DNA from 3 places in the Telluria mixta genome. Region 2 is predicted to be linked to each of the others. Evidence: predicted binding sites of a transcription regulator. Region 2 holds the regulator's gene; each other region holds the start of a gene.
The links. The regulator sigma-54, encoded in region 2, starts transcription at its own class of promoters, with help from an activator protein. The targets are predictions, from matches to a motif close to TGGCANGNAANCTGCTTT.
Positions count from the first base shown of each region.

Region 1 (10,212 bases), 150 kb from region 2:
CGTGAGCTTTTCGCGCGCCTGGCGGCCCGCGTTCTTCGCTTCCTCGACGATGTCGTAGCCGCCGTTGTACAGCGTGGCCACGCCGCCGGCCGCGCGCACCTTGTGCTCCGGCTTGACGTCGAAATATTCGTAGCCCATGCCGACCGGCGGCGCCAGGCCCGCGCGCGCGCGGAATTTGCCGGTCGCCTTGTCGACCGCCGTCGCGTTGATCGGCGCCCACAGGCGGTGGATGTCCTGGTCGATGTACGAGCCGTCCGTCGATGCAAAATACTTCTGCTGGTTCACCTGGAACAGGTTCGCCGTCATGAAGCTGGCGCCGGCCGCGAGGCCCGCCTTGTTCGCGGCGATCAGCAGGTCGGCCTTGTCCTTGACGGGCACGCTGCGCCAGTCTTTTTTGATCGGCGTGGCCCATGCGACTTCGCCCACGCCCTTCACGGGCGCGAGCTGCACGGGTTCCGTCTGCAGCTTCGCGTTGGCCTTCGCGATGGCCACGGCCTGGCGCGCGGCGCCGGCGACGGCGTCCGGGGTCAGGGAGTTCGTGGCGGCGAAGCCGTAGGCGCCGGCGGCGATCACGCGCACGCCGATGCCCGTCGATTCGGTATTCGTCACGCTCTCGACGTTCAGGTCGCGCGTGGTGATGTACTGGTTCAGGTAGCGGCCGATGCGGACGTCGCAGTACGAGGCGCCCGCTTTTTTCGCGGCGTCCATCGCGGTATCGGCCAGCGATTTCTTGAAGCTCAGTGCGAGGGGATTGAGCAGTTCCTCGGCGGCGATCGCATTGCCGAACACGGGGACCAGCATGGTGCCGGCGGTGCCGGCACCGATTTTGAGGAAGGTACGGCGTTCCATGAATTCTCCATTACCGCAAAACCGTCGTTCCCGCCTCCGCGGGAACGACGTGCTTATTGTTACACCGCGTCGGAGAGCGACGTGAAGTTGAAGTCGCGTACTTTCATCGGCGGAATCAGCATCTGGAACGGCACCTCGTCGCCACCGATGACGACCGGCTTGCCGATCTCCTCGATATTGTTGAGCATCGTGACGGGGCTCTCGTTGAAGCGGAAGTTCTTGATCGGGTACTTGATCTTGCCGTTCTCAATGTAGAACGTGCCGTCGCGCGTGAGGCCCGTCAGCAGCACCGATTGCGGGTCGACCATGCGGATGTACCACGTGCGGGTGACGAGGACGCCCTTCTTCGTGTTGGCGATCAGCTCCGCCGTCGACTTGTCGGTGCCTGCCATGATGATGTTGCCCGGCGTGGCCGTCGCCGGCACGCCCTTCTTCTTCGCCCAGTACTGCGAGTAGTTCAGCGCGTTGACCTTGCCGTCCTTGATCAGGTCCATGCGCTTGCGCGCGATAAGGTTCTCGGTGTCCCACGGCAGGACGGGCACGTCCGGATTCCACGGGTCGGCCCAGATGTTGACCTGCTGGTCGAACAGCTTGTCGCCCAGGCGCGAGGCGCCGCCCTTCTTCGACAGGAAGCTGCGGCCTTCGTCGGTCTGGCGCGCGTCGAAGCCGAACAGCATGTAGCCGAGCAGCTCGGACGTGGCGGCCGGTTCCAGGATCACGGTGTAGCGGCCCGGTTCCAGCGCCTTCGCGTCGACGGAGCGCAGCGCCTTTTCGATTGCGACGTCGGCCGCTTCGCGCGCGTCGAACTTGTTCGCGTCGGAGGCCGAGCGCTTGACCCAGCCGGAGCCGCGGCCGTCTTCCGTGCGCACGGTGCAGGTGAAGTCGAGGCTCGTTTGCTGCTGGTGGCCGTACACGCCGTTCGAGTTGGCCACGCTGGAGATCTGGTTACCGTCCGTGAAGAAGCCGGCGGCGACGAGCTTGTTCTTCTTGCAGGCTTCGATCGCGTACGCCGCGGTCTGGGCGCGGAATTCCGGATCGATGGCGGCCGTCTTCGCGTTGAAGGTCTGCGACGCCTTGTACTCCTGCTTCGAGACGGCCGGCATGAATTCCGGATTCTCCGGCGCCAGGCGCGCGAGGTCCTCGGCGCGGCGCACGACTTTTTCCAGCGACTTGTCGTCGAACTCGTTGATGGTGGCGGTGCCCTGGCGCTTGCCGAAAGCGACCGTCACGGAGATGTTGGTGTCGTCCGCGAGGCCGGCGGTGGAGACCTGGTTGCGCGCGAAGCGGATGTTGCCGTTGCGGCTGCCGCTCACGGTGACGATGCATTCGTCCGCCTTCGAGAACGACAGGACGCGGTCGGTGATGTGTTTGGTTTGTTCCTGGGTCAGGATGGTCATGATGCAGGGTCCCCTTAGCCGATCTTGCGGGCGGTGTTGATGACGTTGATGCCGTTGAAGCGCGCGGTCGACGACCCGTGCGACACGATGCTGATCTGCGGAGGCTGGCCCTTGCCGTCGAAGAAGGAGCCGCCCATGCGCCAGTCACGCTCGTCGCAGATCGCCGTGCACGCATTCCAGAAGTCCTGCGTGTTCGACTGGTACGCCACGTCTTCCAGCATCTGGCCGATCTTGCCGTTCTTGATCTCGTAGAACAGCTGGCCGCCGAACTGGAAGTTGTAGCGCTGCTGGTCGATCGAGAACGAACCCTCGCCCACGATGTAGATGCCCTTCTTGATGTCCTTGACCATCTCGTCCGGCGTCAGTTTCTTCTGGCCGGCCTGCAGGGACACGTTCGGCATGCGCTGGAACTGCACGTTGCTCCAGCTGTCCGCGTACGAGCAGCCGTCCGATTCTTCCTTGCCGATGATGTGCGCCTGGTCGCGCGTGGCCTGGTAGCTGACGAGGATGCCGTCCTTGATGATGTCCCAGCGCTTGGTCTTGACGCCTTCGTCGTCGTAGCCCACGTTGCCCAGCGAGCCCGGAGTCGTCTTGTCGGCGACGATGTTCACCAGCGGCGAGCCGTACTTGAACGACTTCGACTCCCACTTGTCGAGCGTGGCGAAGCTGGTGCCGGCGTAGTTCGCCTCGTAGCCCAGCACGCGATCGAGCTCGGTCGGGTGACCGACGGATTCGTGGATCGTCAGGTACAGGTGTTCGGGCGACAGCATCAGGTCGTACTTGCCCGGCGTGACCGACTTCGCGGTCAGCTTGCGCTTGGCGTCGCGGCCCGCGGCGCGCGCGTCCTCGACGATGTCGTACGACTTCGTGTACAGCGTGGCGACGCCGCCCGCGGCCTTGATCTTGTCTTCCTTGCGTGCGTCCAGGTATTCGTAGCCCATGCCGACCGGCGTCGACAGGCCGTTACGCGAGCGGAACTTGCCGCTGGCCTTGTCCACCGCGGTCGCGGAGAACGGCGCCCACATACGTTGCAGGTCCTGGTCGATGTACGAACCGTCGGTCGATGCGAAGTACTTCTGCTGGTTCACCTGGAACAGCATCGACTGCATGAAGCTCGCGCCGGCATCCATGCCCGCCTTGTTCGCCGCGATCAGGAGTTCGGCCTTGTCCTTGATCGGCACCGCGCGCCAGTCCTTCACGATCGGGGTCGCCCACGACACTTCGCCCACGCCCTTGACCGGTGCGAGACGCACCGGTTCGGACTGCAGCTTCGCGTTCGCCTTGGCGATCGCAACCGCCTGGCGCGCCGCGCCGGCGATACCGTCCGGCGTCATGTCGTTGGTGGCGGCGAAGCCGTACGCGCCGTTGCACACCACGCGCACGCCGACGCCGGCCGATTCCGTGTTCGTCACGTTCTCGACGTTCAGGTCGCGGGTGATGATGTACTGGTTGAGATAGCGGCCGATGCGCACGTCGCAATAGCTCGCGCCGGCCTTGGTGGCGGCGTTGAGCGCGATATCGGCCAGCGCCTTCTTGGCCGCGACTGGCATCGCGGTGAGCAGCTCCTCGGCGGCGATCGCGTTGCCGAAGACGGGTACCAGCATGGCACCGGCGGTTCCGGCACCGATTTTAAGGAAGGTACGGCGTTCCATGGGTTCTCCTGAAATCACACACTTCTTTTTGGTCAGCGGCCCGGGTGGCGGACCGCTCCTTTTTTTACTGCGGGGTGATGAAGCCGATGCACCTTAGCAGCAAGTTGACGTTTTGAATAGGCAATCTTCATGCCACGTGGGAGGCGGCGGATTTGCACGCGTTCCGGCGTTTCGCGGTGTCCGCGACTGTCCGCCCGGTGTCCGCGACAGGTGGGCCGGACACCTCGCATATGCATGCGTCATTACGCTTGAATGCAACACGACATTACTGAATGGTTACGCGTGAGAATTTGTGCATTTTTACACTTAAGCACCGTGTATATTGCGTCGGCAACGCTGCATGTCACATTTCAGAACAGGGAATCCATGAAGATCGTCCGCCTTGCGGCCGCCGCCGCGATCGCGCTGGCCAGCTGCACGCTCCAGGCCCAGGAAGCCAGCCAGGCCACCGCCCCGCCGACCTCGGCGCCGCCCGTGTCGCCTGCCGTCGAGAACTCGGTCGTCAGGATCTTCAGCACCCTGCGCCGGCCCGATCCGTTCAAGCCCTGGACCAAGGCCACGCCGCAGGACATCACGGGATCGGGCGTGGTCATCGAAGGCAAGCGGATCCTCACCAACGCCCACGTCGTCGGTTACGCGAGCCAGGTGCAGGTGCAGGCCAGCCAGGACGGCGACAAGGTCGGCGCCACCGTCGTCGCCATCGCGCGCGGCATGGACCTGGCCCTCCTGAAGCTGGACGACGAGTCGTTCTTCGACAAGCACCGCCCGGTCGCGCGCACGAGCGTCCTGCCGGACGTGCGCGAGGCCGTGATGGCCTATGGCTATCCGATGGGCGGCACGTCGCTGTCCGTCACCAAAGGCATCGTCTCGCGCGTCGAATTCGTCCCCTACGGCTACGGCAGCGCAGGCCTGCGCGTGCAGATCGACGCGCCCATCAACCCCGGCAACAGCGGCGGTCCGGTGATCGACGGCGACAAGATGGTCGGCCTCGCGTTCTCGGTGGCGGCGAACGCTCAGAACATCGGCTACGTGATCCCGAACGAGGAAGTGGAACTGTTCCTGCGCGACGTGGCCGACGGCCGCTACGACGGCAAGCCGCTGCTGCTGGACGACATCCAGACGCTGGAGAACCCGATCCTGCGCCAGTATCTCAAGCTGGACAAGTCGGTCGACGGCGTCATCGTGCACCGCCCGTACCGCAGCGATGCCGCGTATCCGCTGAAGGAATGGGACGTCATCACGCGCATCGGCGACTACCCCATCGACAACCAGGGCATGGTCAGGCTGGGGCCCAACCTGCGCGTGCGCTTCCAGTACCGCGTGCAGCAGGTCGCGAAGAACGGCAAGGTGCCGCTCACCATCGTCCGCGGCGGCAAGACCATGCAGGTGCAGGTACCCGTGAACGGCCAGCGTCCCCTCTTGATCCCGGCGCTGGACGGCGACTATCCGTCGTACTTCGTGTACGGCCCGATCGTGTTCTCGCGCGCCACGGCGGAATACCTGTCCTTCATCAGCGGTAACGCGCAGCTGCTGAACGCCTACAGCTTCAACGCCAGCCCGCTCGTCACGCGCCGCGGCGACGAGCCGGACGCGCAGCGCGAAGAACTCGTCGTCGTCAGCTCGCCGTTCTTCCCGCACAAGCTCGTGACGGGTTACAGCAACCGCTTCGGCGCCGTCGTCGAGTCGATCAACGGCGTACCGGTACGCAGCCTGCGCCACCTGGTGGCCCTGCTGCGCGACCTGAAGGACGACCTCGTCGTGCTGCGCTTCGACCAGCGCCTGGGCGAGACGATGGTCCTGCCGCGCCAGGCGATGGTCGACGCGACCGAGGGCGTCCTGCAGGACAACGGCATCCGCTCGCAAGGTTCGCAAGACATGCTGGACGTCTGGAACGGCAAGAAGAATTGATGACGTCTGTGCTTTCGTTACGCCGCGCCGCATTGGGCGCGGCCGTGCTCTCGGCGTGCGCGCCGAGTCTCGCCGCGGCCGCACAGGCCTTGCCCACGCCGGCCCAGCTGGCGGCGCTGGCCTTTCCCGGCTGGAGCGAGAGCGCGGCCGGCCGCGTGCACAGCGCGTCCTTGCCGCCGCTCCCCGGCACCGGGCACGGCATCTATGCCGGCTGGAACGTGGGCACGAACCGCGTGCTCGTCGAACCGAAACTGGTGGTACGCACCGATCCCACGCACCTGACCCTGATCGCGGGCCTCGTGCCGGCCGGAGACGACGGCCGCACCGGCGCCGTCCACGCGACCCCGCTGGCGCTGGCGGCTTACCAGTTCGAACAGCATGGCGGCACGTGGGGCGTCGTCGGACGCCAGGGCATCTTCGCGCTGCGCGGCTTTTCCGGCGCCGCCGCCGTGCGCGAAGTCGCGCTGGCCGCGCGCCGTCCGGCCGTCGCAGTGGAATACGGCAGCTGCTGGCAGGGTTACTGCGGCACCTGGCTCGCCGTGTACGAAGTGGGCCGCGACGCCGTCCGGCGCGAGCCCGCCGTGGAACTGGCGCTGTCCGGCATCAACGTCGACAGCGCGGCGGATTGCCAGCGCCGCCTGTCTCCGCTCGTGAAGCCGCACCAGCAAGACCCCATCGCACGCGACGATGGGGGCACGCCGGACACGCATGACTGCTATGCGATCGAAAGCAGCTGGAGCATCGACGCGACGCACGAGCAGCCGGGGGACCTGACCATCCGCTACCAGGGCGCGATCAGCCGTGCCGAGTCGTACGCGGGTCCGCCGGCGGCGATCGACCAGAAGCAGGTGCTCCGGTACGGGAACGGGAAGTACCGGGCGGTGTCGGGATATTCGCCGGTGCCGGCGATCTGAATCACGGCGCGGTCTTCTTGACCGGCGTGAAGTTCAGATCCTGGAAGTCGTAACTGAAATCCGTCTCGGTCGAAATCGGCTGCATCCGCATCCGCTCGATACTCCCGTCCGGATTCAGCGCGAACGTCACGTACGCATCCGCATTGAAGTTGCGCTCCTTCCAGCGCACGATGAACGTGTCGTGCTGGTAGTGTTCCAGTTCGCCCGTCAGGTCGGGCGTGCGCGACATCGTCAGGATCTGTTTATTCCCGTCGTGGCGGATGGTCGCGATGCCGTACCACGGATCCTCGTACTCGCCGTCGTACGCCGTCCGCGCCAGCGACGGTTGCGACTTCGATGCGCGCGCGGCGTTCGCCTGCTTGACGCGCGCCAGTTCCTTTGCGTGCTTCTCGTCCTCGACGGCTTTCACGATGCCGATCCAGTCGGTCGTCGCGGCCGGGTCCAGCATGCGGTCGAGCAGCTGGTACTGCAGCGCGTTGAGCGAGCCGCCGCTTTCCGCATTGGTGAGGATGGCGATGCCCAGCTTCGCTTCGGGCACCAGTACCACCTTGGAATAAAAGCCCTGCAGCGCGCCGCTGTGCATCGCGAGCAACTTCCCCTGCCAGTCGCGCAGCTGGAAGCCGAGGCCATACGCGAGGAAGTTCGGACGCGTGGCGGCCAGCCTGGGATCGGGCTCGCTGATGCGCATCGGTGTCTGCGCCGTCCACATCTCGCGTGCCTGCTTCGCGCTGTACAGGCGGATCTCCTTCCCGTTCGCGTCCGTGCCCACGACGCCGCCGGCCAGCAGCACGTTCATCCAGCGCGCGATGTCCCCGGCATTCGTATTGATGCCGACGGCGCCCACCGCGTTCGCCACCGGCATCGCCTTCACGGCCGCGATCCTGTCGTTGATCTTGCTGTGGGCGTTCGCCACGTCCGGGTTGCCCGCGCTCTCCGCGAGGCTGGTCGTCGTCGCCGTCATGCCCACCGGCGCCAGGATGCGTTCGCGGATCGTCTCACCCCACGTCTTGCCTGACTTGGCCGCGATGATCTTGCCGGCCACGATGTACAGCAGGTTGTCGTACGCATAGCTGCTGCGGAAGCTCGTCGCGGGGCGGATGTAGCGCAGCTTGTGGATGATCTCGTCGGTCGAGAAATTCGTCGTGGGCCACCACAGCAGGTCGCCGGCGCCGAGACCCAGGCCGCTGCGGTGCGTGAGCAGGTCGCGCACCGTCATCTCGTGCGTGACGTATGCGTCGTACATCTGGAAGTCCGGCAGGTGCTTCGTGACCGGATCGTCCCACGCGAGCTTGCCTTCGTCGACAAGCATCGCCAGCGCGGCCGCCGTGAACGCCTTCGAGTTCGACGCGACCTCGAACAGCGTTTTCGCATCGACCTTGTCCGGCGCCCCCAGCTTGCGCACGCCGAAGCCCTGCGTGGCCACGACCTTGCCGTCCTTGACGATGGCGATCGCGATGCCGGGCACGTCGAACAGCGTCATCGTGCGTTGGACGTCGGTGGCCAGGTGAGCGTCGAGCGCGGAAACATCCTGCGTAATGACAGGTGCGGTGGGAGCGGCGACGGGCGCCTGCGCCAGTGCGGCGCCGGAAAAAGCGAGCAGGATCGCTGCTGCAATGCGGGTCATGGATTGCACTCTTGGGTTCCTTGGGTGGTGGAAGCGCGGGGCAGGATAGCATGTTCGCGTCGGCGCCACACCTCTGCTATGATCCGCCATTCAATGGATGCCTTCCTCGTTTCCACCGGCATCGTCGCCCTCGCCGAAATCGGCGACAAGACGCAGTTGCTGGCCTTCCTGCTCGCCGCGCGCTTCCGCCGTCCCTTGCCGATCGTGGCCGGCATCTTCGTCGCGACCATCGCCAACCACGCCTTCGCCGCCGCCGTCGGTGCGCTCGTGAGCCGCCTGCTCGGTCCGGACGTCATGCGCTGGGTGCTGGGCATCGCCTTCCTCGGCATGGCCGCCTGGATCATGGTGCCGGACGAGGTCGACGAAGACGAGACGCCGCTCGCGCGCTTCGGCGTCTTCCTCACCACCCTGCTCGCGTTCTTCGTCGCCGAGATGGGCGACAAGACGCAGGTCGCGACCGTCGCCCTGGCCGCGCGCTACTCGTCCGCCGTGGCGGTGGTCGCCGGCACGACGCTCGGCATGATGCTCGCGAACGTGCCGGCCGTGTACTTCGGCGACCGGATCGCCGGCCGTATTCCTTTAAAACTGGTGCACGGCCTGGCGGCGCTGGTCTTTGCCGTGCTGGGCATCGCGACGCTGCTCGGCGCGGGACGCAACCTGGGCTTCTAGGGCTGCTGCGTTACCCACACAGGGGCCGACCACAGGACCTTGCCGTCGTCCTGCGTCACCTTCGCATAATAGAAATGCGCGCCCGGCGCGGGCGTCGTCGTGACGTCCGCCTTGTCCGACAGCTGGCTCACGTCGCCGTTGCGGCCCGGGACGCCTTCGGTGATCGCCACCGTCGCGGCCTGCCGGCCCGTCGCGCTGGCGTAAGCCACCTGCAGCCGCAGCGCCCCCGCGTTATCGAACCGCTCGCCCATCAGGTGGCCGTTCGCGGTGAGGACGACCTGCGCATCCTTGTCCATCGTCGCGAACACGCGGCGCGCGCGCACGGCCTCGAGGAAGCTGGCGCGCGTCAGCGGCACGCCGTTCGGGATCAGTACGGCGCTGCGGTTGCTGTACGACGCGCCCCAGTTGGCGCAATGGTTGTCCTGGTTGCTGCTGAACGCCACGTGATATCCCGCCTCCAGCAGCTTGTTGCAGGCCAGCTCGAAATTGCTGCGCCGCGTCTCGCCCTCGTTCTCGCTGACGGAAAACGCGGAGCTGTTGACCACTTCGCACAAGGCCATGACGGCGTCGCCGTCTTGTGTGTAGGCGAGCGGCGTGCCGTTCACGGTGAACTGGCCGGTGAGCGCAGGGTGGTTGAACTGGCCCGTCAGGCCGCGCTGGCGCATCAGGGCATACAGCGTCGCGTAGTCGCTCTTCGGGGTGGCCGTGTCCGCAAGCAGCTCGCCCTTCGCGTTCTTCTCCCAGCCGAGCAACTCGTCACTGTCGAAGATGTTCAGGTGACCGCCGTTGCCGATCACGCCCCATTCCATGCCGTACAGCGCGAGGAAGCCCGGATTCGCATCCGAGTAATCGCGCGCCGTCTTCAGGCCGGCCCGGTACGCGGCCTTCGCTGTCGCGGGATCGGCATCCGGGTTCGTGCCGTCGGAACCGTCGTACATGTGGTTGTGTTCCGAGACCATCAGGAAGTCCAGGCCGTGCCTGCGCGCATACGGGTACGCCGCGTCCGGGCCGTAGGGCGCCGTCTGCGGGTCCTGCGCGCCGTGGCAGTCGGCGACGGGGGCGCCGCCGTCGCTGTCGCGCGTCTGGCTGTGCAGGTTGCCGTAATAGACCGTGTACGGCAGCGCGCCCGGCGCCGGCATGGCCATCATGCGCGCGCGTCCCGTCTGCAGCGGAGAAAAGGCGGGCAGCGCGGGCGCCGG
Region 1 covers NZ_CP119520.1:1,652,235-1,662,446, forward strand. Annotated here, with positions in the region: gene P0M04_RS07335 (TldD/PmbA family protein) at 1-849, opposite strand, end outside; gene P0M04_RS07340 (TldD/PmbA family protein) at 909-2,246, opposite strand; gene P0M04_RS07345 (TldD/PmbA family protein) at 2,261-3,898, opposite strand; gene P0M04_RS07350 (S1C family serine protease) at 4,265-5,806, shown strand; gene P0M04_RS07355 (hypothetical protein) at 5,806-6,720, shown strand; gene P0M04_RS07360 (serine hydrolase) at 6,722-8,344, opposite strand; gene P0M04_RS07365 (TMEM165/GDT1 family protein) at 8,438-9,013, shown strand; gene P0M04_RS07370 (CehA/McbA family metallohydrolase) at 9,010-10,212, opposite strand, start outside.
Region 1: the regulator sigma-54 is predicted to act here: its motif matches at 4,016-4,033, upstream of P0M04_RS07345 (TldD/PmbA family protein).

Region 2 (10,212 bases):
TCGCCGGAACTCCTCAAGGCCAACCACGAAGAAGCCGCGGTCGAGGAAACCCTCGTGTCGCACCTGCTCAAATCGAACTGCCTCGTCACCGGCCAGCCGGACTGGGGCAGCGTGCAGATCCGCTATGCCGGTCCACAGATCGACCAGGAAAGCCTGCTGCGCTACCTGATCGGTTTCCGTGAGCACAACGAGTTCCACGAGCAATGTGTCGAGCGCATCTTCACGGACATCCTGCGCCAATGCAAACCGCACAAGCTGGCCGTGTACGCCCGCTACACCCGGCGCGGCGGCCTGGACATCAATCCGTGGCGCGCCAATTTCAGCACCGGCAAACCGCCGAATTTGCGCACCGCGCGTCAATAAACAGTGCGGATGGGTGATTTTTGGTCGTTCGTCCCCATCTACAGTGTACGTTTCCGGCGACATCCTTCACGATATTCTCGGATGTGTGAAACGGCAACTTAGCGCTAGAAAAATCGGTAAAAGAGGGCCCGGGAAGACGTTTCATGCGTGAATCCCGGGATTTCGTGGCGGAAATTGCGCACGCCCCTTTGTCGGGTGCGAGGTCTTTACGCAAAGGTTTGCGGCAGGGATCACACAGGTACCGGACGGCGTGCAAAATCGAATTACACGGCCATAAAACAGGCCTATAATTCCCGCTCGCAAGCACCCCAGGGTGCACCGCAATAGAAGCGTGTTATGACTAATCTAAGCAAAATCCTCTCGCTCGAGAACGTGCAGCTGGACATCGAAGTGTCGAGCAAAAAGCGCGCCTTCGAGCAGGCCGGCCTGATCTTCGAGAACAACTGCGGCATCGCCCGCTCCACCGTGTCGGACAACCTGTTCGCGCGCGAGCGTCTCGGGTCGACGGGTCTCGGTCACGGCGTCGCCGTGCCGCACGGTCGCATCAAGGGCAGCAAAAGCCTCAAATCGCCGCTGGCCGCGTTCGTGCGCCTGGCCGAGCCGATTCCGTTCGAATCGCCGGACGGCCAGCCCGTGAAACTGCTCTTTTTCCTGCTGATCCCGGACCACGTCACGCAACAGCACCTGGAAATCCTGTCGGAGATCGCGGAACTGTTCTCGGACGAGGCGATCCGCACGGCCTTGAGCACGGACACGGATCCAAAGTCCGTGTACGAACGCATCATCAACTGGCAACCGAGCCTGCAGGCCCTCGGCTGACCCTGCGAAAGCGACCATGCTGCAGACCCCGCTGACCATCCAACGGCTGTACGACGACAACCGCGACAGCCTGCAACTGGGCTGGTTCGCCGGATTCCCGGGCGGAGAACGCCAGATTTCCGGCGACGCCGTCTCCGCCGCGGACCAGGTCGGCCACCTGAACCTGATCCACCCGGGCCGCATGCAGGTGTTCGGTCACCAGGAACTGAATTACTACCAGCGCCTGAAATCCGGCTCGCGCAGCCATCTGATCGGCGAACTGATCGCGGGCGGTCCGCCGGCGCTGTTCATCGCGCAGGGCCTCGATACCCCGCCGGACATCCTCGCCATCTGCGACGAGCAGAACATCCCGCTGTTCTCGACGCCGCTGCCGGCCGCGCAGGTCATCGACTACCTGCGCGTCTACCTGTCGAAGAAGCTGGCGCAGCGCGTCATCATGCACGGCGTGTTCATGGACGTGCTGGGTGTCGGTGTCCTGATCACGGGCGACTCGGGCCTGGGCAAGAGCGAGCTGGGCCTGGAACTGATCTCGCGCTCGCACGGCCTCGTGGCCGACGACGCCGTGGAATTCTCGCGCATCGCCCCGAACATGATCGAAGGCCGCTGCCCGCCGCTGCTGCAGAACCTGCTTGAAGTGCGCGGCCTGGGCCTCCTCGACATCAAGGCGATCTTCGGCGAGACGGCCGTGCGCCGCAAGATGCGCTTGAAACTGATCGTCCACCTCGTCAAGCGCGGCGCGCTGGACGAAGAAGTCGAACGCCTGCCCTTCCACTTCCCCACCGAGGACGTGCTGGGCCTGCCGATCCGCAAAGTCGTGATTCCCGTCGCGGCCGGCCGCAACATCGCGGTGCTGCTGGAAGCTGCGGTGCGCAATACGATCCTGCAGCTGCGCGGGATCGATACGCTGCAGGAGTTCATGGAAAGGCAGCGGCAGGCCATGTCCAGCGACTGAGGCTGTTGCAAATACCTCATCCATAAGCCTTGTGCGATGCGGCAAAGACTTGCCAATGCTATCATCGCCGCATGCGCATCCTACTCATCACCGGTATCTCGGGCTCCGGTAAATCCGTCGCCCTGAACGTCCTCGAAGACGCTGGCTACTACTGCGTCGACAACCTGCCCCCTGCCCTGCTGCCTGCCCTCGTCGGCAGCATCGAGGGCGACGAAACCAGACGCATCGCCGTCGCCGTCGACGCGCGCAGCGCCGAATCGCTGGCCGAGCTGCCGACGACGGTTGCCGCGCTGCGGGAAGAAGGCCACCAGGTGAAGGTGATCTTCCTGACCGCCAGCACGCACTCGCTCGTCGCCCGTTTTTCCGAGACGCGCCGCAGCCACCCGCTGTCGCACGAACTGCGTCCGGGCGAGAACCCGGCGTCGCGCCGCACGCTGATCGAATGCATTTCGGAAGAACGCGACCGCCTCGGACAGATCGAGAAGATGGGCCACGTGATCGACACGTCGGAACTGTCGGCCAACAAGCTGCGCGCCTGGGTCAAGGAACTGGCCGAGGTCACCTACGCGCCGCTGACCCTGTATTTCGAATCGTTCGCGTTCAAGCGCGGCGTGCCGCTCGACGCCGACTTCGTGTTCGACGTGCGCGCCGTGCCGAACCCGTATTACGACCTCACCTTGCGTCCGCTGAACGGCAAGGACGCGCCCGTGATCGCCTTCCTCGACGCCCAGCCGCAGGCGGCCGAGCTGCTGTCCGACATCCGCGCGTTCATCGCCAAGTGGCTGCCGTCGTTCAAGAAGGACAACCGCAGCTATCTCACCGTGGCCGTCGGCTGCACGGGCGGCCAGCACCGCTCCGTGTACATGGCGGAGCGGCTCGGCGCGTATTTCGGCGAAACGGAACGCGTCGTCGTGCGCCACCGCGAGCAGCCGTGATCCGCCGAAATCAGAAGAACTCGTCGAGCAGCCGGTAGAAGCTGCTCTTCGCAGCATCGAACGTCGCGCCGTACGCGGCCAGGAACGGCTCGACCCACTCCTCTCCCAATTCCTCCGCGATGTCGCGCGTGGCCAGCGCCAGGTCCTGCCAGCGGTCCGCCACGCCCAGGCGGCCGCAATCGATCCAGCCGGTGCGACCCGCATCGTCGACGATCAGGTTCGGCAGGCACGCGTCGCCATGCGTGACGACCAGGTCTTCGCTGCGCGGTGCCTGCGCGGCGAGGCGGGCGAACAGCGCGGCGGGCGCCAAGCCCTGGTGTTCGTCGTCGAGATCGTCCTCGTCCACCAGCCCTGCCTCCATCCGCGCCCGGGCGCGTTCGATGCGCCGCGCCGCGCGGTGGTCGAACGGACACGCAGCCGGATCGAGCGCATGCAGCGCGCGCAACGCGCCCGCAAGCCGTTCGACAGTCACACGCGGCGCCAGCCCGGCGGCCAGCAGGTCGCGCCCCGGCACGGCGCCCAGCAGCAGCCAGTCCGTCCCGTCCTCCGACGCGGCATCGAGCACCGGCGCGCACGGCATGCCGGTGCCGGCCAGCCAGCGCAGCCTCTCCCCTTCGTCGCGCAATTCGGCCAGCGACCCGGCCGGTTCGAATTTCGCGAACAGCACGGGGCGATCCGGTGCGTCGAGGCGGAACACGTCCGCTTCCGAACAACCGATGTCCTGGCGCGTCCAGCGGTAGCCGGCCAGGCGTGTCTTCCAGGCGGTGGGTGTTTTCATTTGGCTCCTTTGCCGAAGTGCCGGCGCAGCCGCGCGTGGCGATGGCGGAAGAACAGCGCCACGCCCGCGCGCACGAGCGCGCGCGGCAGCAGGCGCGGACGGAACATCAGGTTGTCGACGACGGTGGTGCCCCGCGCGGACGGCGCGACGATGCGTTCGTGCTGCCAGAACGCCATCGACAGCATCGGCGAGCGTTCGAGGAAGCGCCGGCCCGGCTCCAGTTCGACGAGCGTGAGGTCGCTCCGGTCGATGGGGAGCACGCGCAGCAACAGCAGCCAACTGCGGCACAGACGCTGTCCCGGCACGAAGGCGTCCAGAGGCAGCGCACGTATCCCGCGCGGGAACGTCATGCGCAGCAGCGGCGCCATCTCGTCGGCGATGCCCTCGACGGACGTGACCCGGCGCCACACCGTGTCCGGCGCGGCGGCCAGCTCGGATTCGAAACGCAGCGAGATCACAACTCAGTTACAGGTCACGCAGTGGATGCGCGTGATCGGGCCAGACAGGCGCGAAGAACCAGGCGACCATCTCCGGCGTGACCGCATCGAGCGTGGGCGGATTCCACCGCGGCGCATTGTCCTTGTCGATCACGAGCGCGCGCACGCCTTCGAGCACTTCGCCGTGTTCGAACGTGCGGCGCACGAGCGAGCGCTCCATGCGCAGGCAGTCCGCCACGCCAAGACTCCCACCGCGCACGAGCATCTCGCGCGTCACGGACATCATCAGCGGCGAGCGCTGGCGCATCGTGGCCAGCGCCTTTTGCGCGAACGGGCCCGCATCCGTCTCCAGCGACGCCATCACGGCCGCGACGGAGTCCGCGCCGAAGTGGCGGTCGATCGCCTCGCGCTGCGCTTCCAGTTCGCTGGCGCCGGCAGAGAACGGCGCGGCGAACGCGCGGATCGCGGCGGGCAGCTCCGCGCCCGGCGTCGTCTCGATCAGCGCGCGCAGCGCATCCAGCTGCGCGCCTGGCACGAACACGTCGGCGAGACCGACGTAGATCGCGTCCGCCGCGCCGATGGTCACGCCCGTCACGCCGAGGTAGTGGCCCAGGCGGCCCGGTGCATGCGAAAGAAAATGGCTGCCGCCCACGTCCGGGAACAGGCCGATGTTCACTTCAGGCATGGCGATCTTCGAGCGCTCCGTCACGATGCGCAGGCCGCAGTCCGGCCCGCCCTGCGCGATGCCCATGCCGCCGCCCATCACGACGCCGTCCATCAGGGAGATGAACGGCTTCGGATAAAAGTGAATGAGGTGATTGAGCGCGTATTCCTCGGTGAAAAAATCTTCCAGCAGCGGGCTGCCCGTCTGCGGCGTGGCCCTGCCCGCTTCGTGGAAAAAGCGGATGTCGCCGCCGGCGCACAAGGCCTTGTCGCTGCTGCTCTTGATGACGACGGCGTCGATGCCGGCATCGATGCGCCAGGCGAGCAGCGTGGCGGTGAGCGCGCGGACCATGTCCAGCGACAGCGAGTTCAATGCCTTCGGGCGGTCCAGGGTGATGATGCCGGTGCGGTTGGCGACCCGCGATAAAACGTAGTCGGTCATGTCTCGTTGTTATTGAAATAATCAGACCGACATTGTAGCGCCCATAAAAACGAAAAGGGCGCCGATGCGCCCTTCGTTTCTGGTGCTACTGCACGCGTGGCATCACGCCGCGGCGGGCTCTTCCTCCCCACCCTCGGACATGCGCTTGATACACGCGTTGTCATGATCCTTGAGCATTTGCTTGTATTTGACGACCTGGCGGTCCAGGCGGTCCATCAACATGTCGATCGCGGCGTATAGGTCGTGCGCGGCACTGGCGACATGGACGATCTTGCCCGCGAGGCGCAGGTTGATCTCGGCTTTCTGGCGTTTTTCTTTCTCGGTGAGATTGTCGATGCAGAGGATGACGTGGGAGTCGATCACTTGATCGAAATGACGGGTGATGCGTTCGAGCTTGTTCTGTACGTATTCTCGGATGGCTGGAGTTACATCGAGATGATGTCCGCTGATTGTGAGATTCATACACACTCCTTTGAAGATGCACTGCCGTCAAGTGCGCGCATCCGGCGCAATGGGCCAGTGGTGTTGCAAGAGCTTTGCTACAGGGATTTGCGGAGACTAACGGGTGGGATCTTCAGCGCCTCACGGTACTTCGCAACCGTGCGTCGCGCGATAACCATTCCCTGTTCCCCTAGCATCTCCGCGATCTTGCTGTCGGATAAAGGGTTCTTGGGGTCTTCTGCTCCTGTCAGTTGAACGATGAGTGCCCGTATTGCCGTCGACGATGCTTCGCCTCCCGCTTCGGTGGCAACGTGACTCCCGAAGAAATACTTCAACTCGAACATGCCGTGCGGGGTCAGCATATATTTCTGAGTTGTGACTCGAGAAATTGTGCTCTCGTGTAGACCTAGTGTATCAGCTATCTCACGTAAAACAAGGGGCCGCATCGCGACTGCGCCATGGGAAAAAAAGTTGCGCTGGCGATCGACAATTGCCTGAGCTACACGGAGGATCGTGTCGAAGCGCTGGCGCATGTTCTTGATGAGCCACTTGGCTTCCTGCAACTGCGCGTTCATCTGCGTTTCCGATTTGCCCTGCTTCATCAGCGAGGCGTACAGGCTGTTCACGCGCAGGCGCGGCATCACTTCCGGATTCAGTTGCACGCTCCAGCCATCCTTGGCGCGGCGCACGATCACGTCGGGAACCACGAAGTCCGACACGTCCGACGCGAACGCCGCGCCCGGATGCGGATTGCACTGGCGGATGACGGCCTGGGCTTCGCGCAGGTCTTCGTCGTCGCAATCGAGCGCCTTCTTCAGCTTGTTGAATTCGCGCTGCGCGAACCACGTCAGGTATTTTTCGACGATGACGAGCGCCATGCGCCGCGTGACCATCGGCACACCGGGCATGCGGCGGATCTGCAGGGCCAGGCATTCGGCCGCGCTGCGCGCGCCCACGCCGGGCGGGTCCATGCTTTGCACGAGAGCGAGCGCCGTGCGCAATTCCTCGAACTCGATTTCCAGTTCTTCCGGCAGGCGCGCGTGGATGTCTTCCAGCGGTTCTTCCAGATAGCCGTTGTCGTCGAGCGCATCGACGACGAGCTCCACGAGCGCGCAGTCGCGCGCCGCGCAGCACGTCATGCGCACCTGTTCCATCAAATGTTCGCGCAGGGTGACGGGGCTCGCCTCCAGCTGCGGGCGGCCGTCCTCCTCCTCGCCGCCGCCGCTGCCGCTGCGGCCGTATTCGCCCCAGTCCTCGCCGCCTTCGCCGCCACCTTCTCCGCTGTCGCCGCCGGCGTCACCGCCTTCGCCATTGCCGCTCTCGGCGGGCGCACTGCCGCCTTCTTCGCCGTTGCCCTGGGCGGCGGGCGCCTCGCCCGCCTGCGATGACGCCGGCGCGCCGATGGTGGCGTTATTTATGGCACCGTCCGCCAGCAGGCGCACGGAGCGGTCGAGCGGATCGTCGAGCCGTTCGAGCAGCGGATTCTCGCTCAGGACCTGCTCGATTTCCTGGTGGAGCTCGAGCGTGGACAGCTGCAGCAGGCGGATCGACTGCTGCAGTTGCGGCGTCAGTGCAAGGTGCTGTGAGGTCTTGAGTTGCAGCGTCTGTTTCATGACTACATTCGGAAGTGTTCGCCCAGGTAGACGCGGCGCACCGATTCGTTGGCGATGATGTCGTCGGGTCGGCCGGATGCCAGCACCGCCCCCTGGTTGATGATGTAGGCGCGGTCGCAGATGCCCAGCGTCTCGCGCACATTGTGGTCCGTGATCAGCACGCCGATGCCGCGCTCCTTCAGGAAGCGCACGATACGTTGGATCTCGATGACGGCAATTGGATCCACGCCGGCGAACGGTTCGTCCAGCAGCACGAAGCGCGGATTGGTCGCGAGCGCGCGCGCGATCTCCACACGGCGGCGTTCGCCACCGGACAGCGACAGCGCCGGACTCTCGCGCAGCTTCTCGATCTGCAGCTCGGCCAGCAGCTCGTCGAGACGTTCGGTGATGCGCGCCTTGGTGAGCGGCTTGCCGTTCTCGCGCTGCAATTCCAGCACGGCGCGGATGTTCTCTTCCACCGTCAGCTTGCGGAACACCGACGCTTCCTGCGGCAGGTACGACAGACCCAGCAGCGCGCGCCGGTGGATCGGCAGGCTCGTGATGTCGGTGCCGTTGATGTCGATGCTGCCGGCGTCCGACGGCACGAGGCCCACGATCATGTAGAACGACGTCGTCTTGCCCGCGCCGTTCGGACCCAGCAGGCCGACGACCTCGCCGCATGCGACCTGCAGCGACACGTCACGGACGACGAGGCGCTTGCCATAGCTCTTCTGCAGCCCCTTGACGACGAGCGTGCTGCCGCCGCATTCGGCCGGCGGCGCCTGCGTCCCTGCTTCCATCGTGCGCGCCTCCGTCATTGCTTGCCTGCCGGAGCGGGGGCCGGTGCCGCCGTCGCGCGGCGCGGCTGCAGCGTGATGCTGCCGCGGCCGTTGCCCGGCTTGTCCGTGCCGTTGGCGTCGTTCAGGCCAAGCAGCTTCTCGTTGCGGTTGTCGTAGGAAATGAATTCGCTGGCCATCTCCTGCGTGACCTTCTTGCCCTCGAGCTGGCGGATGACGGCCTTCGAGAACAGCTTCACGAGGTCGCTGCGCTCGTCGTATTCGATGCGCTGGGCCTGGCCTTCGCCCCACAGGTCGGGGCCGCCGTCGCGCTTCTGGCGGAAGGTCGCGAGCTTGCCGGGATTGGCCGTGAGGATGAAGGTGCGCCAACCGTCCGGCGCTACCTTGACCTCGGCGCGGTCGGATTTCAGGATCATGGTGCCGCGCGTGATGATGACGTTGCCGGTGGCGACGTAATTCTGCGTCACCTGGTCGACGTTGGCGTTGTCGAACGCAATGTCGACGGGCTTGAGCGCGTCCGCCTTTTCGGCCGAGGCAGCCAGCGGCACCAGCAGGAAGATGGCGGCGGCGAGTATTTTTTTCATTCGATTGTCCTCTCTAATGGCTTGCCTGAGGGCTTGCGCGCGACTGGCGTGGCGGATAGGTCATCTTGCCGCGGCCACCCAGCGCGATCTGCTGCGTGGCGTTGTTGGCCACCATGCCCACCGCGTCGACCGATGCGGCGCCGAGCGTCATGTGGACCGGCTTGTCGGTCTTCGCGATCTCGTCGTCCGGCAGGATCGTCAACACCTCGGTGCGGATCCGCATCGGCTCCGCACCCGGGGCGGCCGGACGCCGGATGTCGACGTTGCCCGTCAGGTCGATCTGGTTCTGGTTCTGGCTCACGAGCGCGCTGTTGGACGTCATCGTCATCGGCGGATGCTCGTCGGTGAGACTCTGCACGACCGGCTTGTCGACGAGCGCCGTATTGTCGACCGGGCGGTGCGTCAGGCGTTCGCCCGAGATCACGTAGCGCGGCTTGCCGGCCTCCGACATGCGCACCCAGCTGAAGTTGTCGACGATGTAGTCCGGCTCGTTGCCGGCATTGAAGCCCGCCGCGTTCTCATCGCCCTGCATCACCTGCACGAGCCAGAAGCTGCCGAACGCGCAAAACACGGCGAACAGCATCAGGAGCAGCAGGCGCCAGCGGTGCGCGGTACGCTTGTAGCTTGCGGGAGCCATGGTTTCTCTTATCCGAAGTAAGGCGCGAGCGCCTGTTCGTAGGTGCCCTGGGCACGCATCACCATGTCGCAGACTTCGCGCACGGCGCCGCGGCCGCCCGGGTTCTTCGTCACATAATGGGCGCGGTACTGCACTTCCGGATGCCCGCTCGGCACCGTCACCGCAAAGCCCACACGTGTAAACAGCGGCAGGTCGATCACGTCGTCGCCGATGTAGCCGCACTCCTCCGCCGTCACGCCGGTCTTGTTCAACAGCTCGGCGAACGCGAGGCGCTTGTCGTGCTGCCCCTGGAACACGTGCGTGATCCCGAGATCGCTAGCTCGCTTGATGACGATGGGCGACGTGCGCGCGCTGATGATCGCCGTCTGTACGCCGGTGCGGTTCAGCAGCTGGATGCCGAGGCCGTCCAGCACGTAGAACGTCTTCGTGACTTCGCCGTCCGGGCCATAGGTCAGGCTGCCGTCGGTGAGGACGCCGTCGACGTCGAAGATCATGACTTTCACGCGCGCCGCGCGCTCCATGTGTGCCAGCGGAGTCACCATCAGATCACCTTGGCGCGCGTGAGGTCGTGGATGTGCAGTGCGCCCACCAGCACGCCGTCCGCATCGGTGACGAGCATCTGGTTGATGCGGAATTCTTCCATCACGGCGACGGCATCCACCGCCAGCTGTTCCGGATGCACGCGGCGCGGATTCGGATGCATCACGTCGCGGATCACGAGCTTGCTGAAATCCTGGGCTTTTTCGATCAGGCGGCGCAGGTCGCCGTCCGT
Region 2 covers NZ_CP119520.1:1,502,172-1,512,383, forward strand. Annotated here, with positions in the region: gene queF (NADPH-dependent 7-cyano-7-deazaguanine reductase QueF) at 1-363, shown strand, start outside; gene P0M04_RS06590 (PTS sugar transporter subunit IIA) at 700-1,182, shown strand; gene hprK (HPr(Ser) kinase/phosphatase) at 1,199-2,134, shown strand; gene rapZ (RNase adapter RapZ) at 2,206-3,069, shown strand; gene P0M04_RS06605 (APH(3')-II family aminoglycoside O-phosphotransferase) at 3,080-3,847, opposite strand; gene P0M04_RS06610 (Rv1443c family protein) at 3,844-4,305, opposite strand; gene P0M04_RS06615 (enoyl-CoA hydratase/isomerase family protein) at 4,313-5,389, opposite strand; gene hpf (ribosome hibernation-promoting factor, HPF/YfiA family) at 5,492-5,851, opposite strand; gene P0M04_RS06625 (RNA polymerase factor sigma-54) at 5,929-7,443, opposite strand; gene lptB (LPS export ABC transporter ATP-binding protein) at 7,446-8,240, opposite strand; gene lptA (lipopolysaccharide transport periplasmic protein LptA) at 8,237-8,803, opposite strand; gene lptC (LPS export ABC transporter periplasmic protein LptC) at 8,817-9,440, opposite strand; gene P0M04_RS06645 (KdsC family phosphatase) at 9,449-9,982, opposite strand; gene P0M04_RS06650 (KpsF/GutQ family sugar-phosphate isomerase) at 9,982-10,212, opposite strand, start outside.

Region 3 (10,212 bases), 2.5 Mb from region 2:
GGTGCCGGCGTTGATGATGGGCTGCGCGTCGCGGTCGGAGCACAGCACGACCAGCAGATTGCTGACCATCGACGCCTTGCGTTCCGCGTCCAGCTCGACGATCTCGCGCTCGGCCAGGCCCTTCAAAGCGTCTTCCACCATCGTGACCGCGCCATGGACGATGCGGGCACGGGCACTGATGATCGCCTGCGCCTGCTGGCGGCGCAGCATCACCTGGGCGATCTCGGGAGCGTAGGCCAAGTGGGTCAGCTTCGCGTCCAGCGTTTCCACGCCTGCCGCCTCGAAGCGCGCCGTCAGTTCCGCGCTGAGCGCATGCGCCACTTCCGCCGCGCCGCCGCGCAGGGTCGTTTCGCCCGGCGCGAGGTCCTCACCCTCGTCGTAGGCATATTGCGCGGCCAGGTGGCGCAGCGCTGCCTCGGCCTGCACGCTTACGTAGCGCTCGAAATCGTCGACCTCGAACAGCGCCTGCGCCGTATCGCGCACGCGCCACACGACGGCGGCCGCCAGCTCCACCGGATTGCCCCGCTTGTCGTTGACCTTCAACGTGGACATGTTGAGGTTGCGCGCCCGCACCGTCAGCTTGCGCTTGCGGTACAGCGGGAACGCCCAGCGCAGGCCCTCGCCGCGGTCCGTGCCCACGTAGCGGCCGAACAAGGTCAGCACCGCCGTTTCGTTGGGCTGCAGCATATACAGCCCCGCGCCCATGAACACGCCGGCAATGACGAGCGCGATGCCGGCCAGCGCCGCCCCGCCCGCCATGCTGCCCACGATGGACAGGTGGACCAGCCAGGCGCCGGCCAGGACGGCGAGGAGGCCGCCGGCCACGGCCAAGTAGCCATTCATCGAAGAGAGCGGTATTTCCTGACGAGTGTGTGCAGACATGCCGGGTTCCATGAGGTTATATGAAAGTGATATCACTTTAGGATCACCTTTCCGGTTTGTCAAGCATACGATTTTGTCATTCGCGGCAGGCCTGCTATAATGCGTGCCTCGGGGCGGCTGTAGCTCAGCTGGATAGAGTACTTGGCTACGAACCAAGGGGTCGTGGGTTCGATTCCTGCCAGCCGCACCAACTCATACGAAAGGCCAGATCGCAAGATCTGGCCTTTTTCTTTGCTCGCGATGAATAGCTCATGAAGCGCTTTGCGATCATGGGCGCCGTTGCGCGGCGTTACTGGCTTTTCCGTTTTCCTTCCCTTCCGGTCGATCGCTCTGCTCAGTTCGCTCAGGCATCCCATTTGCATACCTGCAGCCTCGTTGCGGCTGCACGTGCGAGAAATAAATCTTCTCCTGAAAACGATTGATTCGCTAAATCATTTCGACTTTCCGTACGTCAGTTGATTGCTGTCAATGTTTTCTGTCGAAGATCTTTACATTGCCCGTTTTTAACCAAAAGTTTCTGCCTCCACTCCGCTATGAAATCGAAAAATGGAATCTCTTTGGCACGCTTATTGCGCCGATAAAAGGTGCAATACCCTTTCATCTGAAACCAGGGAGAAATCATGTTTCATAAAAAACTCGTTAAAGCGTCCGCGGTCTGCGCGATCCTGTTCGCCACACAAGGTGCTTATGCCGCTGTCGAATCGTGCTCGGGCACGACGCCCGGCGGTGCTACCTACGATATTTCCGGCAAAGTCAGTAATTCTACGAACTGCGCAATTCTCTCGCCGATCAACGCCAACGACAACGACAACCTCGGTCTTATCAATACCACTGCCTTCTTCGGCATTTCGGACTGGCAGTTCGGCGGCAAGTACGACAACCTGGATCCGTCGGGCGGCGACGACCTGTCGGCCCTGTTCGACTTCACGGGCGACTCCATGTCGGGGACATATGCCTATGTCGGCGGCACGCCCCTGCCGTCGGACGTGATGCTTGTCTTCAAGGACGGTGCCAATACCAACCTGGTCGCATATCTGTTGAATTCGACGCTCAGCGGCACGTACGCGTCGCCATTCACGAATCCGCCTTTCCCGTTGGGCCAACCCAGCGTCAAGGATATCTCCCACATTTCGGTCTATTACCGGCCGGGCGAAGACGACGGTTCGGGCGACCCGACCGGCAACGTTCCGGAACCTGCCACGCTCGCCCTCGTGGGCCTGGGATTGCTGGGAATCGGCAAAATGCGCCGCAAAAGCTGATCGCTGACTGCTGCATTTCACGCTCATTTTAAAAGCCCACTTTGCGGTGGGCTTTTTTTATTCGCAATTCATAAAACCCTTCTTGATTTAACTGCAAGTCACTTTACCGATTATTAATCGTTTCGTATTTTCCGACTTTGTTTTTATCCGCACCAATCGCTTGACATCATTATCACAACCGTTTCCACATCGATAATGAACTGTTGCGGCCACGCAATTAATTCCGACCTCCTCAATATTTTATTTCCAGTCGGCAGTACATTTACCTCGGGAAAGCGTTATGATTTCCCGAAACAGCTGAACGCTGCTTATTGAAAAGGGCAAAGCCCGCGAAAGCGGGTGACGCAAAGTCAACGGTCTAACGAGCTTCGGCTCCATGACGGCAGGACTGCCAGATGCCAGCTTTCGAACCAGGCCCCCGCCTGTCGCGACAGAGCGCCACTGCGCACGATCCTGCACATTTTTAACTCAAGGATTCGTACGCGATGAAATCCGTTTCTTCCTCCCTCCGCCTGCTCCCGCTGCTCGTTGCAGCCACGCTCTCCGCTGTTGCCGCCCAATCCGCCGTCGCCGCGCAAGACGCGGGTTATGCGCGCGGCCGCATCCTGATCGAGGCGCGTCCAGGCCTGTCGGATGCCGCACTGGACCGCATCCTCAAGGAACACGGCGGCAAGCGCCGCAAGATCGGCCAGAGCCGCATGCAGATCGTCGACCTGCCGGCCAATGCGTCGGAAGTGGCCGTCGTCGCGAAACTGGCGCGCCGTCCGGAGCTGAAATTCGCGGAACTCGACCGCATCGTGCCCGCCACGCTGGCCGTCACCGACCCGTATGCGGGCAGCGAGTGGCACCTGAACAAGATCGGCGCGACGAGCGCCTGGGACAGCTCCCTCGGCCGCGGCGTGACGATCGCCGTGCTGGACTCGGGCGTCAACGTCAACCACCCCGACCTCAAGGACCGCATCGTCGCCGGGTACAACATCTACAGCGGCAACACGGACGTGACGGACGTCTGCGGGCACGGTACCGCCGTCGCCGGCTCGGCTGCCGCCACCAGCAACAACGCGGCCGGCGTGGCCGGCATCGCGGGTGCGGCTGCCATCATGCCGCTGCGCATCGCCTACACCGACAGCACCGGTTGCCACGCCTACTTCAGCACGATCGCAAGCGGCCTCACGTACGCGGCCGACCACGGTGCCCGGATCGCGAACATCAGCTACAGCGGCGTCGCGGGCAGCTCGTCGATCCTGAGCGCGGCACGCTACATGAAGAGCAAGGGCGGTCTCGTGTTCGTTTCCGCCGGCAATAACAACGTGGACGAGAACGTGGTGCCCGATCCGGCGCTCGTCGTCGTCTCCGCCACCGACAGCAACGACGCCAAGGCCAGCTTCTCGAGCTGGGGCAGCTTCGTCACCATCGCGGCGCCCGGCACGAACATCTGGACGACGAACAATTCCCTCGGCTATTCGGCGTGGAACGGCACGTCGTTCTCGGCCCCGGTCACGGCCGGCGTCGCCGCGCTGATGATGGCGGCCCGTCCGGACCTGGGCGGCGACACGATCCAGTCGCTGCTGTACTCGACGGCCATCGACCTCGGCGCGGCCGGCCGCGACCCGGTGTTCGGCTACGGCCGCGTGGACGCCGCCGCCGCCCTGCGCGCCACCGTGGCCTACCAGCCGCCGGTCGACACGACGGCGCCGCTCGCATCGATCGCCGCGCCGCTGGCGAACAGCTCGGTGTCGGGCCTCGTCGGCGTCTCCGTCAATGCCAGCGACAACGTGGGCGTGGCGCGTGTCGACCTGGTCGTCAACGGTACCGTGGTCGCCACCGATACCGCCGCGCCGTACAGCTTCAGCTGGGACTCGACCGGCGTCGCCAACGGCATGGCCAGCGTGGTCGCCGTCGCCTATGACGCTGCGGGTAACGCCGGCCAGTCCGCCGCCGTCGCCGTCAACGTCGCCAACAGTGTGACGACGGTCAGCAAGGACACGACGCCGCCTGCCGTCGCCATCGGCAACCCGGTGGCGGGCACCGTCAGCGGCAACGTCTCGGTCTCGGTGAACGCGTCGGACAACGCGGGTGCCGCGGGCATCACGACCGTGATCGCCATCGACGGGCAGACGAAGGCCCAGGGCACGGGCGGTACGCTCGGCTATAACTGGAACACCCGCAAGGTGGCGGCCGGCCAGCACACCATCACCGCCACGGCGCGTGATGCCGCGGGCAATACGAGCAGCACGTCGGTCACCGTGACGACGAAGTGATCTCGCATTTGCCAAAAGGAAAAAGTCGGCTATAATGCCGGCCTCGGGCGGCTGTAGCTCAGCTGGATAGAGTACTTGGCTACGAACCAAGGGGTCGTGGGTTCGATTCCTGCCAGCCGCACCAACTTATACGAAAGGCCAGATCGCAAGATCTGGCCTTTTTCTTTGGCTTCGCGGATTTCAGTCGAACATGCACCATTACCCTTTGCGAAACCACATTTCGCCGCTATAATGCGTGCCTCGGGCGGCTGTAGCTCAGCTGGATAGAGTACTTGGCTACGAACCAAGGGGTCGTGGGTTCGATTCCTGCCAGCCGCACCAACTCATACGAAAGGCCAGATCGCAAGATCTGGCCTTTTTTATTGCCGCGTTCCGCCTCCCTCTTCCCTCAGCCGTATCGCCCCGCGGTGTTCCCGCTCGCCCAATGGCTGTTTGCAAACAGAAAAAACTCAGCGGCGGATTTTCTCGCGTCTTTACGTAGGAGTGAGCCTACAAATACTATGCAATATGGCTCATTTCCACCCTTCGCAGATACCAGACACACCATCTCCTCTATGAAGAGCGGGTTAAAAACGCCTCCGATCAGCAAATATTTACGTTCAGCATCTTTCCCCGAAGAAGCGCACACTTCGGTGATTTTTCGTGCGTTTTATCGATGATTTGATACGATGAAGTTCCCCGATTCTTGAAAACCAAGCTGCAGGACGCGGCTGTTTCTTTGCGAGGTAAGAAATGAAAAAATCACTGATTGCTGCTGTTGCGTTAGCCTCTGCGTCGTTCGTTTCCACCGCTGCCATGGCGGCCACCGTCGGCAACACCCCGCAGGTCCTCGACCTGACCGACGGCGCCGGCTTCTTCGGCGATACGTTCGCAACGGGTAACAACGGCAACACGTTTGCCGACCGCTTCACCTTCTCCGTCGAAGGCACCACCGGCTGGAACCTCGACGCGATCATCTCGTCGGTGAGCCGCAGTGCCGACACCGGTCTCGACATTACCGGCGTGTCCCTGTACAGCGCCACCGGCGACACGCTGGTCTCGTCGGGCACATCGCTCCAGTCGGGCAACATCGACGTCTGGACGATCTCGAGCGACAACCTGGCCGCCGGCAACTACTACCTGCAAGTGAGCGGCAACCTGGTGTCCGACCAGGCCGCCAGCTTCGGTGGTGCAGTGTCGCTGGCTGCCCCGGTGCCGGAACCGGAAACCTACGGCATGATGCTGGCCGGCCTTGGCGTCGTGGGCTTCCTGGCTCGCCGTCGCAAGGCAGCCAAGCCGGCATAACGACCACCTTCGCATGAGTCGGGCGGAAGCGTACGCGCTTCCGCTTTTTTTTCGACTATCAGGTACGCAGCTTCTTGATAATGCTGCGATTCCCCAGGATTTCCTCGATCTGTTCGAAGCGCACGGGCTTGACCATGTGGTGGTCGAAGCCGGCCTCGAACGCCAGCTGCCGGTCCTTTTCCTGGCCCCAGCCGGTGACGGCCACCATGACGGTCATCGTGCAGCACGACAGGTCGCGGATGCCCCGCGCCAGGTCGTAGCCGGACATCTGCGGCAAGCCGATGTCGAGGAACGCGTAATCCGGACAGAAGCGCTTGGCCGCGGCCAGCGCATCCGCGCCGTTATGCGTGATGACGACGCTGTGCCCCATCGCCGTGAGCAGTGCGCCGATGCTGTTGACGAAGTCGACGTTGTCGTCGGCCAGCAGGATGCGGTAGGTTTCGGCGCTGATGAACGACATGGGCGTCGGCTTCGCCGGCAGCTCCGGCTCGACGACGATCGGCAGCCGCACGACGAACTGGCTGCCGTGGCCGAGGCCCGCGCTGTGCGCCTCGATGGAGCCGCCGTGCAGCTCGACCAGCTTGCGCGCCAGCGACAGCCCCACGCCCAGGCCGGCAACCGAACGCTCCAGCGTGGAATCCACCTGCACGAACATCTCGAAGACGCTATCCAGCATGTCCGGCGCGATGCCGATGCCGGTGTCGGACACGACGAGGGTCAACGTGCGGTCGTCCACCGTCGCCCTCAGGCCCACGCGGCCGCCGCGATTGGTGTATTTGGCGGCATTATTCAACAGGTTCGAGAGGATTTGCGCGAGGCGCGTCGCGTCGCCGTTCAGGAACACGGGGCGGTCCGGCAGGTCGATCGTCAGCTCGTGGCCATGCAGTTCGATGTATGGCCGCACGACTTCCAGGGCGTCGTTGACGACGGCCTTCAGCTCCACGCGGCCGCTCTTGATGGTGAATTTACCGGTGTTGATGCGCGAGACGTCCAGCAGGTCGTCGACGAGGCGCACCATCTGGCGCAGCTGGCGCTCCATGATGTCGGTGGCGCGCTGGGTGGCCTGGGCGTCGCCGCTGCGCAGGCGCAGGATGTCCAGGCCCGTGCGGATCGGCGCCAAGGGATTCCTCAGCTCGTGCGCCAGGGTGGCGAGGAATTCGTCCTTGCGGCGGTCGGCCAGGCGCAGCGCCTCCTCCGCCCGCTCGCGCACCTGCATCTCGTGCTCGAGGGTCGCGTTCGCTTCCTGCAGCGCGTGCGAGCGGCGGCCGATCTCGGCCAGCATGTCGTTGAAAGCAGCGACGAGCACGCCGATCTCGCCGCTGTCGTTCCCCGGCACGCGCAACGTGAAATCGCGCCGCTGCATGACCTGGCGCGCGACGTTCGTCACGGCTGCGAGCGGTCGCGTGATGGCGGCCTGCAGGCGCGAGGCAACGAGGCCCGCGATCAGCAGCGCCCCCAGCATCACGGCGCCGAGGATGGCGCCATAGCTGAACAGGCGGTCGACGAGGCCGTAGCGCGAGCGCAGGTACACCGTGCCGACCATCTCGCCGTTTTCCACGATGTTGCGGAACACGGCCACTTCGCCGCCCTCGATACGGTACCCGGACGGGGCCGGGCGCGCGGGAATCGCCTGGTTCGGCGCCGCCGCGTAGGTGGCGAAGCGCGTGCCGTCGCTCGTGTAGATCGCGGCCGCGAGGATCTGCGGACGAACGCGCAGCACGGCCAGGTTCTGGCGCGCCGTCTCTTCGTCGTTGAACGTGAGGGCCGGCGCCGTCACGCGCGCCATGATGTCGGCCTGGGTCATCAGGTCGTCCGTCCAGTAACGCTGGAACGCGCGCAGGTCGAACAGCAACATGGCAACGGAAGCCGCGAGTAGCGCGACGAACGTCGTCGATACCGCCATCAGGATCAGTTTGCCGCGGACCGTGCCGCCGTCGCGCACCACCATCACTGCGCTCCTTTCTGCACCCGGTTCGCCACTGTCAGCAAGCGCGAACTCAGTTTGATGCCATTGCGTTCCGCCGCGTCGAGCGCGACATCGAAGCGGACGCGTTCGTCGACGATGCGGAAATTGATCACACTACCGACCTGCAAGCCGTTGTCGCTTTCGGTCACGACGAGCATCGCCCCCGTTGCCTGGTGCACGATGCGCGCGACGCGCTGCGGGTCGGTCCCGCCCACGAACAGCAGGTGCACGCGGGCGCCCGCGTCGCTCTCGCGCAGCTCGCGCACTTCGATCGCGCGGTTGTTGACGGTGCGCCCGGCCACCACGCGCGCCAGCTCGACGGCGAGGTCGTCGGCGCCGATCACGCCGATCGTCAGCGGCGCCGTCACGTCGGCAAACGCGCTCGCGGGAAAATCGGTATAGCCGAGGAATTTGTACAGGAAGGCCGCCTTCACCCGCCGCTCCAGCGGCACGCCGGCGATGGCGCTCTGCGCGCGCACCGGCGGCAGCAGGCCGATGCCGGCGCACAGCACGGCCAGCGAGGCCAGCGCCCAGCCGGAGAACGACCGGCGCAGGCCCGGATTCGTGGATGGCTTCAATTGACGATGCATCGGCCGGATGGCAAACCCTGGACTGGAAACGGTGGCAGGAAGCGCGTGGGCTTTCGGCGCCCTGCGGAACGGCCGGAAATGGACAATCCATGATAGCCGGGTATGGTCGACCATGGCAACGCGGCGCGCGCGGGCCACGTCCACGGGGATGGATGAACCGGAATGAACGTAACCGACAGCAAGGCGTCTTTAAACATTTTGCTATCGTAGAACATTTTCTCTGGTGCACCAAGAGTGACCCGATTCAAGCGTGCACGGCTGTGTCATATATAAAAGCAATGGCTGACATTAACAATCTAAATTGGATTTATTTTTTGCGATGCAGCATTATGAACCTGTCTCCTCTATTCTCCTCCAAGGATAGATTCAGCCCGCTCCTGTAGCGGGCTTTTTTTTGCCCCGGCGCCCGCACAGGGCCATCTATGCTGTGGTGCAATATCAATAGCGCACAATGTTGTTCTTTTACGACCGGTTGCCGTCTTTTCCGACTCGGCGCAGGGCGCGCAGTCGTGTCGCCCCCTGCTTACAATTTGGGGTACTATGCATCCTCTTTTCGTTTAGATAACAATATTTCCCGCGCTATGCTCCAACCCGGCAGGTCCGCACACTCTTCCAGTTCCTACGACTGGTCAGCTTCCCGGCTCGGCGATCCGCAGCAGTGGCCGCAGGCACTGAGGCTGGCCGCCGACGTCATGTTCAATACCCCGCTGCCCCTGCTGCTGGTATGGGGGCGGGACATGACCGTACTGTTCAACGACGCCTACGGCGCGCTGGCCGGACCGGCCTACGGACGCGTTCCCGGCGGCAGCGTGCCGCCCGTGATGCCGCCCCCGCTGGCGGTGGCGGCCGACGAGTTGCAGCGCGCCTGGCGCGGCGAAGCCGCGTACGCCCCAAACCGTAACCTCATGTTCGCGGGCAGCGAAGGTGGCAGCGGCCACTACGACCTGTATTTCACGCCCGTGCGGGCGGACGGCGAATCCGTCGCGGGCGTTCTGTGCGCGCTGGCGCCCGCCGCGCCCGTGACGGAAGCACCTGCCGAGTCGGCCGGCCCCTTGCGCATCCTCGTCGTCGAAGACAACGTCGACTCGCAATACCTGGTGTGCGAGATGCTGCGCGCCTTCGGCCACGAGGCGGACGGCGTCGGCCATCCGAACGACGCGCTGGCGCGGCTGGCGGCCGGACCATACGACGTGTTGTTCACGGACGTCAGCCTGCCCGGCATGTCCGGCGTCGATCTGGCCCGCCAAGCCGTGACGCAGGCGCCCACGATGCGGGTGATCTTCGCGTCGGGTTATGGCGACACCCTGCTGCGTCACGTGGAGTTCCCTTATCTGTCGCTACAGAAGCCCTACGAGCTCGACCAGCTCCAGCAGGCACTCGACAAGGTGGCCCAGCCGCTGCCGGTGCGTACCTGAACGATGGCCCAAAGGTGTGCAACAAAGCGCCCGGGCTGGGCTAGAATCGACGTACGGCTCATTACGCGCCGTGGACGGACGTGCCCGTCCCGGACGTTCGCGTGCATCAGGCGCGGCACCGCAGTCGCGCGCGCAGAGCCCAACACGATGATCGATTTCGAGCCCACCGGCAGTGCACCCCGCCCCTCCGAGCTGACGGAGATGCTCGCCATGGCGCCGTCCGCGGTGATCTCGTGGGGAGGCGTACGGTGAACAACGAGCGCGACGAGCTGCGGCACCCCTCCGCGCAGCCCGCTGCTGCCGCGGCCGCCCGCGAACTGCAGGAAGCGCGCGAAGCCCTGCGCCTGGCCAACGCGCGCATGGAAAACATGCTCGAAAGCCTCGTCGACGGCTTCTGCGCCGTCGACCATCACTGGCGCATCATGTACATCAACGGGCGCGCGCTGGACATGCTCGCGCCCCTGCAAAAGACCCGTCCCAGCCTGATCGGCCACGACCTGTGGGCGTCGTTCCCCGAACTGCGCGGCAGCGTGCTGGAAACCGTCTACCGGCGCG
Region 3 covers NZ_CP119520.1:6,478,461-6,488,672, forward strand. Annotated here, with positions in the region: gene P0M04_RS28550 (SPFH domain-containing protein) at 1-843, opposite strand, end outside; tRNA gene P0M04_RS28555 (tRNA-Arg) at 996-1,072, shown strand; gene P0M04_RS28560 (hypothetical protein) at 1,134-1,304, shown strand; gene P0M04_RS28565 (PEP-CTERM sorting domain-containing protein) at 1,503-2,141, shown strand; cyclic di-GMP riboswitch class I at 2,451-2,537, shown strand; gene P0M04_RS28570 (S8 family serine peptidase) at 2,627-4,402, shown strand; tRNA gene P0M04_RS28575 (tRNA-Arg) at 4,450-4,526, shown strand; tRNA gene P0M04_RS28580 (tRNA-Arg) at 4,647-4,723, shown strand; gene P0M04_RS28585 (FxDxF family PEP-CTERM protein) at 5,135-5,686, shown strand; gene P0M04_RS28590 (sensor histidine kinase, YfiR-like protein-associated) at 5,745-7,634, opposite strand; gene P0M04_RS28595 (TOL_0243 family YfiR-like periplasmic protein) at 7,634-8,230, opposite strand; gene P0M04_RS28600 (response regulator) at 8,935-9,657, shown strand; gene P0M04_RS28605 (hybrid sensor histidine kinase/response regulator) at 9,906-10,212, shown strand, end outside.
Region 3: the regulator sigma-54 is predicted to act here: its motif matches at 1,441-1,458, upstream of P0M04_RS28565 (PEP-CTERM sorting domain-containing protein).